DNA from 3 places in the Comamonas brasiliensis genome. Region 2 is predicted to be linked to each of the others. Evidence: riboswitches for the same ligand, from Rfam matches in the RefSeq annotation. Region 2 holds a riboswitch; each other region holds the start of a gene.

Region 1 (4,235 bases), on a different contig from region 2:
CTGCACGGGTGCGCTCCAGTGCAGACCCCAGGGGTAGGTATCGCTTGCGGGCTGCAACCATGACCTGGGCAGATGGGAAGGCTCGTTCAGGTCGTGTTCAAGCACCCCGTCATGAGCCCAGTCCCGGGACGGTTGCAGTTTGTTTGCCTGGCTCAGTTGCAGCAGATTCTGTAGCGTTGTGCGCACGCCGCTTCTGGACAGGCGCGACAGGACGCTGTCGTCGGGCGAAATATGCGGGCAGAACAGGCCGGCGGGCAGGCCCGAGGCCCCTGCAGCAGGCGCGGCCGCCGCATCCAGCACGGTCACTTCCCAGCCGCGCCTGGCCAGGCTGGCGGCGGCGGCGGCACCGGCCAGACCCGCACCCAGCACCAGACAGCGACCGGCCTGGCTCACCGGCGCAGGCAGGCCGTCGCTGCGATGGCGCGGTTCCCAGGCCGGGTTGTAGGTGGCATGCAGGTTATGGCGTTTGGGTGGCACGCCGGCGCGCTTCTTGACTTCAAAACCCTGAGCCTTGAGCGCCTGGCGTACATGGCCGGCCACGCACCAGGTGGCCAGTTGGGTACCCCGGCGGCAATGGCGGGCAATGTTCTTCATGGCTTCTTCGTCCCACATTTCGGGGTTGAGCTGGGGAGAAAAGCCATCCAGGTACACACTGTCTGCCGTCAGCTGCTGCTTGCGCAACATGGTCTTGGCGTCGCCTATATAGAGCGTCAGCAGCAATTGGCCGTCGTCGAAGGAGAGGCGGTGCACGCCGGGCAGCAGCCCCCACCATTGCGCGGCCAGTTGCTCGCCAAGCGGACGCAGTGTCTCGTCGGTGGGCAAGGACTTGAGCAGATCCTCGCGCGAGACCGGGTGGGCTTCCACCGAGACAAAATGCAGCATGCGCGGGCGTCTCGGGTCGGCTTTCCACGCCGCCCAGGTGACGAGAAAGTTCAGGCCCAAGCCGAAGCCGGTTTCCAGAATGCGCCACTGAGCCGCAGCAGCCCAGGCAGCAGGCAGACCGCAGCCGCCGAGAAAGACCTGTCGGGCTTGGTCAAGGCCGCCTAGCTCGCTGTGATAGCGGTCGCCAAATCGGGTGTTGTAGGGGGTGCCATCCGGCATCCATGTGATCGGTTCAGACATGGAAAGTGAAACTACATGGGTAATGCAGGCGCAGTCTAGTTCAGAGCAGCCAAGCAAGGGCCGCCCCGCAGCGATGGCTGCGTCCCCCTCCTGCGTAGCAAGAGAGGGGGAAGGCGCGCAGCGCCACAGGGGGAGTCTGGATCACTCCCAGCGCTGCTGGTAAGAGAAAACCGGCAGGCGCCACTTGAAACGAATGGCGGCCAGACGGAAGGCCAGACCGCCTCCAAAACAGACAAGGGTGCTGATATTGGAGCTTACCTCCAGATAGCGCAGGCCCAGGAACATCAGGCATACGGACAGCGACACGCTGGCATACAGCTCACGGCGGAACACCACGGGGACCTGGTTGCAGAGCACGTCACGCAAAATGCCGCCGCTGATGCCGGTAATCATGCCGGCCATGATGATGACGATGGTCGGGTAGCCAAGCTCCAGTGCCGTGTTGCAGCCGATCAGTGAAAAGGCGATCAGGCCCATGGCATCCAGCAGCAGAAACACCTGCTTGAGGCGGTGCATATGGCGCGCGATCACCGTGGTCAGCAGGCCGAAGCTGATGACCAGATACACATATTCGGGGTGCTGGGTCCAGCCTATGGGGTAATGGCCCAGCACCATGTCGCGGATGGTGCCACCGCCCAGCGCGGTGACGAAGGCGATGACCACGACGCCAAAGATGTCCATATTGCGCCGGCCTGCAGCAAGGGCGCCGGACATGGCTTCGGCGGTAATGGCCACCAGATAGATGACCAGCATGACGGTGAAGTTGGAGGCCTGGAACGAGTCCAGCAAAGAGATGGAGGGAAGCATGAAGGCATTTGAAAATAGACCAGCCACTCGCATCAGCGGGAGTGTCCGGCTTGCCTCTCCCGCTGTCCTTTTACCTGAGAGTTGCACATGGGCACCTTCGCGGTGCGCATGCTTGCCCCTTCGGTGAGCCCTGCAGACTTGTGGTCGCGGGCTGCTCTCCAGTTGGCGATATCCGGGTCCTGTCAGACCCACCTGCGGTACTTATTGCCTGAGCGATTATGGGAGTTTGCGCCTTCGGCGGGAACCGTTGACAGGTTCCGCTCTCCCGCGGGATGGGCGCGATTCTAGCCAGTTCCAGCGACCGTATTCGGGTTAATACCTGTATCAATTGGGTTTGAGCAGTTTTGCGACTGCCGGCCTCGGGCACCCCTGGGCGTGCCCTCGGTCTCACCGGTTGGCTGTTCGACAGCCCGCAAGAAAAAAGCCCCGAGGCCTGGGCCAGGGGGCTTGGTGTCCAGATCGACCGAAATTACTCGGCGCTGGGAGGCACGTAGCCTGCTGCGGCATCTGCGCCGCCGCCAAAGAAATGGTTTTCCATCTGGCGGGCCAGGTATTGGCGGGCACGGGCATCGGCCAGGTTCAGGCGGTTTTCATTGATCAGCATGGTCTGGTGCTTGAGCCAGTCGGCCCAGGCCTGCTTGCTCACGCTTTCATAGATGCGCTTGCCCAGTTCGCCGGGAGCAGGAGGGAAATCCAGGCCTTCAGCGTCTTGACCAAGCTTGATGCAGTGAACGGTACGTGCCATGTGTAGGGTCCTCTTGGTTGATCTCAGATGTTTGGGTAATAACAAACTGAAATCTTAGTAGTTTGAGTTTTAAGAATGCGGCTCAAGAATGCGCAGCAACGGGGCAGAAGCCCGTTATCCATTCACTCCAAGAACACAGTCCAATGAAAAATCGTCGCAACTTTATCAAGTTTCCTCTGGCTGCCGGTCTGATTGCTGGCTTGACCCTCTCGGCTCTGCCCACATTGCCCGCTTTTGCGCAGACTGGCGTGCAACTGCTCAACGTCTCCTACGACCCGACACGTGAGCTCTATGTGAACTACAACCAGGCGTTCGCCAAGCACTGGAAGGCCACGCAGAACCAGGATGTGACCATCAAGCAGTCGCATGGAGGCTCGGGCAAGCAGGCACGCTCCATCATCGACGGTATCGAGGCCGATGTGGCCACGCTGGCACTGGCCGGCGATATCGACGCCCTGGTCAAGAACGGCAATGTCAAGGCCGACTGGCAAAAGCGCCTGCCGCACAACAGCGCGCCCTACAGTTCCACCATCGTCTTCCTGGTCAAAAAGGGCAATCCCAAGGGCATCAAGGACTGGGACGATCTGGTCAAGCCCGGCATCCAGGTGATCACGCCCAACCCCAAGACCTCGGGTGGTGCACGCTGGAACTATCTGGCGGCCTGGGAATTTGCCAAGCGCAAATACGGCGGCGATGCACAGGCCAAGGATTTCATCACCAAGCTCTACAAGAACGTGCCCGTGCTGGACACTGGCGCGCGTGGCTCCACCGTGACCTTTGTGCAGCGCGGTCTGGGCGATGTGCTGCTGGCCTGGGAGAACGAGGCCTATCTGGCGCTCAAGGAGTTCGGCCCAGAAAAGTTCCAGATCGTCGCGCCTTCGCTGTCCATCCTGGCCGAGCCTTCGGTGGCCGTGGTCGACAAGGTGGTCGATAAAAAGGGCACGCGCACCGTGGCCGAGGCCTATCTGAAGTATCTGTACTCTGAAGAGGCCCAGCGCATCGCTGGCAAGAACTTCTACCGTCCGACCGATGCCAAGGTGGCCGCCGAGTTCGCGAGCCAGTTCCCCAAGCTGGAGCTGTTCACCATCGACAAGGCTTTTGGCGGCTGGGCCGCGGCAGACAAGGCTCACTTCGCCGATGGCGGCAGCTTCGACCAGATCTACACCAAGAAATAAGCGAAACGCAGGACGGGAGCGCGATGAGTGCTCCTGTCTTTGCAATAACAAAAAGATAGAGCCAAGCCATGTCGATTTTGCTGATTGCCGGTAGTCCCTCGCAGCCCTCGCGCTCCAGTGCCCTGCTCAATGCCGTGGCCGCGCGTCTCCAGGCCCAGGGTCTGAACACCGAGCCCGTGCTGCAGCTCAACCAGCTGGACCCCGCGGCCCTGCTGCATGCCCGCTTCGATCATGCCGAGATTCGTGCCGTGACCGAGCGCGTGGCCCGGGCCGATGCGGTGGTGGTGGCCACCCCCGTCTACAAGGCAGCCTACAGCGGTCTGCTCAAGGTGTTTCTCGATGTGCTGCCGCAGACGGCGCTCAAGGGCAAGCTGGTCCTGCCCCTG
Region 2 (4,235 bases):
GGCAGCGGCATGACCCAGCCTGACGGCGCGGCGATAGCGCAGATGGGCAAAGACGATGATGCCCCAGGTCCAGACGGCGCCGATGGTGGCAATGCTGGTCACGTAGATGAAGGCCTCCTCGGGCACCAGATAGTTCAGCACCACGCCAAGCAGCATGAATGCCGCAGAGATCACAATGCCGGCCGCAGGCACATGGCGCGCATTGACCCGGCCCAGCCTGGCGGGCGCCTGCTTGAATTGCGCCAGCGTGTAGAGCATGCGGCCCGTGCTGAAGATGCCGCTGTTGCATGAAGAGGCGGCGGCGGTGATGACCACGAAGTTGATGATGCCGGCGGCTGCAGGAATGCCCAGCTTGTCGAAGACATGGACGAAGGGGCTCATGTCGGGGCTTAGCTCGTTCCAGGGCACCAGCGACATGATGACCACCAGGGCGCCGATATAGAAGATCAGAATCCGGTAGACGATGCTGTTGGTGGCACGGGGCAGCACTTTCTCGGGCGACTCGGCCTCGCCCGCCGTCACGCCTATCAGCTCCACGCCGGTATAGGCAAAGCAGGCGATCTGCAAGGTGAAGACCACGCCCACCATGCCCACGGGCGCGAAGCCTCCGTGCGACCAGAGATTGGCGAAGCTTGCCGTCTGGCCCAGCGGTCCCCAGCCCGTGGTGATGATGGCCACGCCCAGCACCAGCGTGGCCACGATGGTCACGACCTTGATCAGCGCGAACCAGAATTCCAGCTCGCCAAAGACCTTGACCGCAATCAGATTCACGCCCAGCAGCAGGGCCAGGGTGGCGAGCGCCGGAACCCATTGCGGAATGGCCGGAAACCAGTAGTGGGTGTAGATGCCTATGGCCGTGAGCTCGGCCATGCCCGTCACCACCCAGGTGAACCAGTAGGTCCAGCCGGTGACGAATCCGGCCCAGGGGCTGACATAGGTTTCGGCATAGGTGGCAAAAGAGCCGGCCACCGGGCGGTGCACCAGCAACTCGCCCAGCGCCCGCATGATGAAGAAGATGGCCAGCCCCGCGATGGCGTAGCTGACCAGCAGCAGCGGCCCGGCCTTGTGGATTGCCTTGGCCGAGCCCAGGAACAGGCCCACGCCAATGGCGCCGCCCAGGGCGATCAGCTGGATATGCCGGTCCTTGAGGCCGCGCTCCAGCTCACCTGTCTGCTGCAGCGACTCCCCGGCTGCGCTTGGATGATTTCGACTCATGTTGTATGTCTCCGTTTTGCCATTCACACGGCAACAGCCGTCCCTCACGGGGCGCTGCGGCTGCCGTGTCTGGCTTGTTGATGAGGTTTTCAGGTCGTGGTCAGGCGCTGGCGGTGGTCAGCGTGGCCGGTCGGGGCTGCCTGCTGGCGCTGCCCATGGACTGCAGCACGAGGTCGCCGACCATGTCGGCGGTGACGGCCGACAAGGTCCAGCCCAGATGGCCGTGGCCGGTGTTGTAGAACACGCAGGGCTTGTTGCCAGGGCCCACGCGCGGCAGCATGTCCGGCATCATGGGGCGCAGGCCCGCCCAGGGCACGACGCTGCGCGTGCTGACGCCCGGGAAGCATTGCTGCACCCATTCGATGAGCGGGCGGATGCGGTCGGCGCGGATGTCCTTGTTGTAGCCGTTGAACTCCGCCGTGCCGGCCACGCGGAAGCGATCCTCGCCCAGGCGGCTGGTGACCAGCTTGGTCTCGTCGTCCAGCAGGCTCACGACGGGAGCTGCGGCGCGGCTGGCTTGGTCCGGCAGATTGACCGTGATGGAGTAGCCTTTGACAGGGTAGATGTTGACGCTGTCGCCCAGCTGGGCGGCCAGCGCGCGGCTGGCCGTGCCCGCGCAGACCACCATGGCGTCGAAGGTCGAGGTCTCGGCCTCCAGACCCTGGCGCACGGTCACGCTGGCCTGTTTGCCGTTGCTGTTCACCGACACGATTTCCTGGCCGTAGCGGCATTGCACGCCCAGTCGCTCGCAGGCGGCGGCCAGGCCGCTGGTGAACTTGTGGATGTCGCCGGTGGAGTCGCTCTCGGTGAAGTAGCCGCCATAGAAGGTTCCGGACAGGGTCGGCTCGATGGCCTTCATTTCATCGGGCGTGACGGCGCGGCGCTCCAGCCCGCCCAGGGCGAGCAGCTGCGAGACCTTTCCCGCATGTTCGAAGCCGGCGCGGTCGCGGTAGATATGCAGGATGCCTTTTTGCTTCAGATCGAAGTCAATGCCTTCGGCGGCAGCCCATTCGAACAGGTGCTCGCGTGCCGCAATCGCCAGCCTGGCGGTCTCCACGGTGTTCTTCTGGTAGTGGGGGATGGCAGCGAGAAACTGGCAGAACCAGGAAATCTTGTGCCAGCCGGGCTTGGGGTTGAGCAGCAGCGGAGCATCGCTCTTGAGCATCCACTTGAGGCCTTTGACGATGGTGGACCAGTGGGTCCAGACCTCGGCATTCGAGGCCGAGAGCTGGCCGCCATTGGCGAACGAGGTCTCCATGGCGGCATAGCGCTGCTTCTCGAACAGGGTGACGGAAAATCCGCGGCGTGCGAGGGCGTAGGCGGTGGTCACGCCCGTGATGCCACCGCCGATGACGGCGATTGTCTTCATGATTCAGATTCCAGAAACGTCAAGGGTGGAGCCCGTGCGCAACATGCGCAGCGGACGCCCCCTCTGTTCTGGACCTGAGAGATTCACGAGGCAGCACCCTGGGGCGCTGCTCGCTTGCTCCTTCGGTATGCCCGGCGGACGATGACGTCCGGACATTCTTCAGAGTGTGTGAAAGCGATGCCGATCCTTTGGCCTGAGAGTTTCCGGGGCGGTTGCTCCTTCGGCGCTGCATGCGCCAAGTTTGCGCTGCAGTCTCTCTCGGCATCACCGGGCTGAGAGCCTGTGGCGAATGTAGGAAGAATGGCGGCGCCTGGATATTCGGGTTTTCTAGGGTTCTGCGCCGGGGCAGGTCGTGCTGCGATTCTTTTATTTGATAGCGGCTAGCGCTTGCTCTTTAAAGATTTTCATGTGTTTTCATAAGGAAAGTGAATTTATTCAAGCGTAAGACGCTTCCGAATTCATAGCGTCAGGCGCTGTCAAGTGCCGCTGAGCAGCCCCAGAGTCAACCCCTGCATTGACATGACGGCTCATGGCCTGCGGTGGATTTGGGCAAAATATCGTCTTTGCCTGTCAATGGGCCCGGCGATATCACCGCTTTGCCATTGAAGCGCCCGACCGGGGTGGCTGCCGATTCAGGATGCAACTGGCCTATCCGCCATGGCGTTCTGCTGTCATGGCTTCGTTCCTTTGTCCTTGTTGCCCGCGACCGTCATGGTCGCCTTTTTGCGTTGCCTGTCGCAGCGCCTGCGGGATGGTTGGGTGTTTTGTCCGGATGGGCGCAAACCATTACAACAAGACATTTATGTCCCAACCCAACTCAAGCCAGCAGCTCGCGCCGACTGGCGATGGTGACGATAACCAGCCCCGCTTGCACCGGGTGCTCAAGCAGCGCCACCTGAGCATGATCGCCATTGGCGGCGCCATCGGCACGGGCCTGTTTGTGGCCTCCGGCTCGGCCATCGCCCAGATCGGCCCGGGCGGTGCCGTGCTCACCTATCTGCTCATCGGCATCATGGTCTACTACATCATGACCAGCCTGGGCGAGCTGGCCGCCTTCATGCCGGTGGCTGGTTCCTTCTCGACCTATGCCTCGCGCTATGTGGATCGAGGCTTCGGCTTTGCGCTGGGCTGGAACTTCTGGTTCAGCTGGGCCGTGGTGGTGGCGGTGGATCTGGTGGCCTCGCAGCTGGTCATGGCCTACTGGTTTCCCAATGTGCCGGGCATCCTCTGGAGCGGCCTGTTCCTGCTGCTGATGGTGGGGCTGAACGCGTTTTCCGCGCGCGGCTTTGCCGAGGCCGAGTACTGGTTCGCGCTGATCAAGGTGCTGGCCGTGGTGGCCTTTCTGATCACCGGCGTGCTGATTCTGTTCGGCATCATCAGCAACGGCCATGTTCCCGGTTTTGAGAACTGGACCACGGGCGATGCGCCATTCGTCGGCAATTTCGCGACCTTTGTGGGCGTGGCCATGATCGTGGCCTATTCCTTCCAGGGCACGGAGCTGGTGGGCGTGGCGGCGGGCGAATCCGAGAATCCGCGCGAGAACGTGCCGCGTGCGATTCGTCAGGTGTTCTGGCGCATCCTGCTCTTCTATGTGCTGGCGATTATCGTCATCGGCTTTCTGATTCCCTATACCGATCCGCAGCTGCTGCGC
Region 3 (4,235 bases), on a different contig from region 2:
ACCGTCCTTGCCGGCTGCCAGCATGCTCTCCAGATTGCGAACCATGGGATTCATGTGTATTTGCTCCTCAGGCAGCGAGTGTCGCATTCGCCGCATCCGATCATGGGAATGGCCGCTGCCGCGATACGGCCTCTTGCAAATCGGCTCTTGCAGCGCTGCAAACCGTCCCAAACTGCAGCCAATGTCCCACTCAGGCGCCCGATCTTGTTTAGCAAACCAAGCCTCACCACCCCCATCGCCGACTACGAGGACTCGCCTCAATACTCGGGCGGGCGCTTTCGCAACACGCATCCACGTCCGGCCAACAGCCCCAAGCCAGATGCCGGGACGCTATGGAAGTTCTTCTTCAACAAGCCGGCCGATTCCGAGCCTGGCAAGGCACTGCCCGTTCTGCCGCTGAGCACGGCCGAGCTGGACCTCGCGCCCGAGCGCAGCCTGTATCGCCTGGGCCATTCGACCTTGCTGATGAAGCTGCGCGGCGGCTGGTGGCTGACGGACCCGGTGTTTTCCGAGCGTGCCTCCCCACTGTCGTTTGCCGGCCCCAAGCGCTTTCATGCCCCGCCGATCGCTCTGGACGAGTTGCCTGCCTTGCGCGGCGTACTGCTCTCGCATGATCACTACGATCACCTGGACCGCGCCACCATCCGCGTGCTTGCGCCCAAGGTGGGCATTTTTCTCTGCCCTTTGGGAGTGGGAGACAGACTGGCGGCCTGGGGCGTTCCGGCCGACAAGATCGTGCAGCACGACTGGTGGCAGGGCAGCGAGGTTGACGGCCTGCGTTTCACGGCCACGCCAGCCCAGCATTTCTCGGGGCGCAGCCTGCGTGACGGCAACCGTACGCTCTGGGCGTCCTGGACCATAGAAGACCGCCAGGCCGACAGGCCGCTGCGCGTCTTCTTCAGCGGCGATGGCGGCTATTTCGACGGTTTTGCCGAAATCGGCAGGCGCTTCGGCCCCTTCGATGTCACGCTGATGGAAACCGGCGCCTACGACGCCCACTGGCCCTATGTCCACATGCACCCGGCGCAGACCGTGCAGGCCCACCGGGATCTCGGTGGCCAATGGCTGCTGCCTATACACAACGGCACTTTCAACCTGGCCATGCATGCCTGGTGGGACCCGTTCGAGCAGATCCTGAGCCTGGGCAGACAGCACGGCATAGAGATTGCCACCCCCATGATGGGCGAGCGCCTGGACCTGGGCGCTCCGCATGCGGGCTCGGCCTGGTGGCGTGCCTGCGCCGAGGCCGACAGCAAGAGACTGGATCTGCGCCCGGCACAACCCTGAAGGTGCAGCCCGCATGGCCGACAATGGCCTCATGGACATTTCGCGCACCTCATACCTTGCCGCCTGCGCCGCCGCTCTGACCAGCTTGCTGCTCGGGGGCTGCACCCACCTCTTTGATGGCAGCCGGCTCAAACCGGATCCGGCGGCCGACGCACCGGCTATCGTTTCTGCGCAGCCCGAGCGGACGCCGGCTCCGGTTGCACCCCTGGATGCGCAGTCCAAGCCGCCACGGAGCACGGAATGGCCTGCCTGGATCAAGGCAGATTGCACGCCCCCTGCCCAGCTCGACCAGCAACCCCGGCCGCGCCGCCACACCACGCCGCACGTCAGTCACCACTGGTTCCCGAACGGGCTGGAGACCACGGTGGTCTTCCGCCTGGAAGTCACGGCTCAAGGTCAGCTCGGCCGTGTGGCCTACCAGCCCGCCGATACCGATCCCCGCATCGTGAAGTCCATACTGCGCTCGCTCGAACGCTGGCAGTTCAAGCCCGCCATGCGCCAGGGCCAGCCCGTGACGGCCTGCTTCGAGCAGCGCTACGAACTGGTGTTTCCGCGTGTGCAGGAGATCGATCCCGAGCCCAAGCCGGTCTTGAACACCGCTCCGCAGTGAGGACGCAAGCACGGAGCGGACGATGCATGCTCGAAAACCCCAAAATCCATCCGATTCGGTGGAACAGGCCCCTTGCCCACCGCTAGAATCGCCAACGTCAGGAGAGAGTGCCCGCAGCTGAAGCTGCCTTGCACCGCCGAAGGCGCAGACCCCCACCCGGAGTCAAAACGCTCAGGCAAAAGGACTGACAAGCGCTGCCAGGTGTGCAAACCTGCAGCGTCCCTTGCTGGAGAGAGATGCAGGCCGTCATTTCATATGTGCGCCGGCATCCACCGAAGGAGCAAGCTGCCCGATGCAATGCGGGCAGTGAATCTCTCAGGTAAAGCGGACAGCAGGGCAAGCCCGCCACGCATGGCCCAGCCATGCATGGCCACTCATTTTGGTTTGACCACCGGAGCGCTTGCCTGTGACTGCTGCTGACACCTCTTCCGATCTGCGTTCCACACCGCTGTTTGCCCTGCACCAGAAACTGGGTGCCCGCATGGTGCCGTTTGCCGGCTATTCCATGCCCGTGCAATACCCTCAAGGCCTGATGGCCGAGCACCTGCACACCCGCAAGGCCGCCGGCCTGTTCGATGTCTCGCACATGGGCCAGCTGCTGCTGCGAGGCCCCGATGCCGCCGCCGCGCTCGAATCGCTGATGCCCGTCGATGTCATGGACCTGGGCCTGCACAAACAGCGTTACGGCCTGCTGCTCGATGAGCAAGGGGGCATTCTGGACGACCTGATGTTCGTCAACCGTGGCGAAGATCTGTTCCTCATCGTCAATGGCGCCTGCAAAGAGGCCGATATCGCCCATATCCAGAGCCGCATCGCCAGCCGCTGCGAGGTCATTCCTCTGCCCGAGCGCGCCTTGCTGGCCCTGCAAGGCCCGCAAGCCGCCACAGCCCTCGCGCGCCTGATTCCCGGTGTGACAGCTCTGGTCTTCATGACCGGCAACTACTTCGACTGGCAAGGCCATGCGCTCTACATCACGCGCAGCGGCTATACGGGCGAGGACGGTTTTGAAATCTCCCTGCCCGGCGAAGCGGCAACAGCCTTTGCCGAGGCGTTGCTGGCCCAGCCCGAGGTGGCCCCCATCGGTCTGGGTGCGCGCAACTCGCTGCGCCTTGAAGCCGGACTTTGCCTGTATGGCAACGACATCGACACCAGCACCACGCCCGTCGAAGCCGCGCTGAACTGGGCCATGCAGAAGGTGCGCCGCAGCGGCGGCGAACGCGAGGGTGGCTTTCCCGGTGCAGCCATCGTGCTGGAGCAATTGCAGAACCCGCAATCGCTGCGCCGCAAGCGCGTGGGCCTGATTGCGCTGGAGCGCATTCCCGTGCGCGAGCCCGCCGTGCTGGAGAACATGGACGGACAGCATATCGGCCACATCACCAGCGGCCTGCTCAGCCCCACGCTCAACCAGCCCGTGGCGCTGGCCTATGTCGAGCCCGACTACGCCGCCATCGATACGGAAATATTCGCCATGGTGCGCGGCAAGCCCGTGCCCATGAAAGTGGTCGCCACGCCCTTCGTTCCCACCCGCTATCACCGCGGCTAGGTCTGCCGCCGCGGATGAGACGGGCCAGTTTGCCAAACAGCGGCCAGAACACCGCTAAAGTGCGAACTGGACCTTTCTCAAACAACACCCGATTCCCCTGAATCCCCATCTGGAGCTTTTCATGAGCATCAAGTATTCCAAAGAACACGAGTGGATCAACGCCGCTGACACCAATGCCGCCATCGTCGGCATCACCGTACACGCACAGGATGCGCTGGGCGATGTGGTGTTTGTGGACCTGCCTGCCGTGGGCTCCACCTTCAAGGCCGGCGATGTCGCGGGCGTGGTCGAATCCGTCAAGGCCGCCGCCGATGTCTACATGCCCGTGACCGGCGAGATCGTCGAAGTCAACGAAGCCCTGCGCGATGACCCGTCGCTCGCCAACAGCGATCCGCTGGCCGCAGGCTGGTTCTTCAAGGTCAAGATGAGCAATGTGGGCGAGCTCGAAGGTCTGATGGAAGAGACCGCCTACAACGACTTCGCCAAGGACAACTAAGCATATCAACGGCCCTCGCTTTGCGAAGGCCGTTTTTGCATGCAGCCATGAGCACCATCCAGTATTTCGACGATCCGGAAGTAGGTCTCGCCCGCGAGACCAGCCACCCGGCCTTTGTGCGCATCGCGACCCAGGACTTCTACTACGACTGCGGTGACGACTTCAGCCCCTTCGGCAACGATGACGGCAGCGACACACTGGCCGCACTTGAAGAGTGGTACCAGGAGCAGACGGGCGGCAAGCCCGCCAGGGCGCTGCGTTTTTTGCAGCAGCAACTGAGCGACTGGGATCTGCCAGTG

Evidence for each region. Region 2 has a riboswitch for glycine ahead of DJFAAGMI_RS13950 (D-amino acid dehydrogenase). Riboswitches for the same ligand answer to the same signal wherever they lie in the genome.
Region 1: linked by a shared signal. The riboswitch ahead of DJFAAGMI_RS20565 (trimeric intracellular cation channel family protein) and the one ahead of DJFAAGMI_RS13950 (D-amino acid dehydrogenase) in region 2 are both predicted to bind glycine.
Region 3: linked by a shared signal. The riboswitch ahead of gcvT (glycine cleavage system aminomethyltransferase GcvT) and the one ahead of DJFAAGMI_RS13950 (D-amino acid dehydrogenase) in region 2 are both predicted to bind glycine.

Annotation. Positions count from the first base shown of each region.
Region 1 covers NZ_JAANES010000005.1:317,675-321,909, forward strand. The annotation lists gene mnmC (bifunctional tRNA (5-methylaminomethyl-2-thiouridine)(34)-methyltransferase MnmC2/FAD-dependent 5-carboxymethylaminomethyl-2-thiouridine(34) oxidoreductase MnmC1) at 1-1,122, opposite strand, end outside; gene DJFAAGMI_RS20565 (trimeric intracellular cation channel family protein) at 1,264-1,929, opposite strand; glycine riboswitch at 1,982-2,101, opposite strand; glycine riboswitch at 2,115-2,207, opposite strand; gene DJFAAGMI_RS20570 (oxidative damage protection protein) at 2,399-2,674, opposite strand; gene DJFAAGMI_RS20575 (sulfate ABC transporter substrate-binding protein) at 2,818-3,849, shown strand; gene ssuE (NADPH-dependent FMN reductase) at 3,918-4,235, shown strand, end outside.
Region 2 covers NZ_JAANES010000003.1:276,837-281,071, reverse strand. The annotation lists gene DJFAAGMI_RS13955 (amino acid permease) at 1-1,215, opposite strand, end outside; gene DJFAAGMI_RS13950 (D-amino acid dehydrogenase) at 1,316-2,584, opposite strand; glycine riboswitch at 2,756-2,855, opposite strand; gene DJFAAGMI_RS13945 (amino acid permease) at 3,387-4,235, shown strand, end outside.
Region 3 covers NZ_JAANES010000001.1:1,096,504-1,100,738, reverse strand. The annotation lists gene DJFAAGMI_RS04950 (hypothetical protein) at 1-54, opposite strand, end outside; gene DJFAAGMI_RS04945 (MBL fold metallo-hydrolase) at 205-1,287, shown strand; gene DJFAAGMI_RS04940 (energy transducer TonB) at 1,301-1,897, shown strand; glycine riboswitch at 1,986-2,094, shown strand; glycine riboswitch at 2,114-2,239, shown strand; gene gcvT (glycine cleavage system aminomethyltransferase GcvT) at 2,304-3,440, shown strand; gene gcvH (glycine cleavage system protein GcvH) at 3,562-3,936, shown strand; gene DJFAAGMI_RS04925 (MolR family transcriptional regulator) at 3,984-4,235, shown strand, end outside.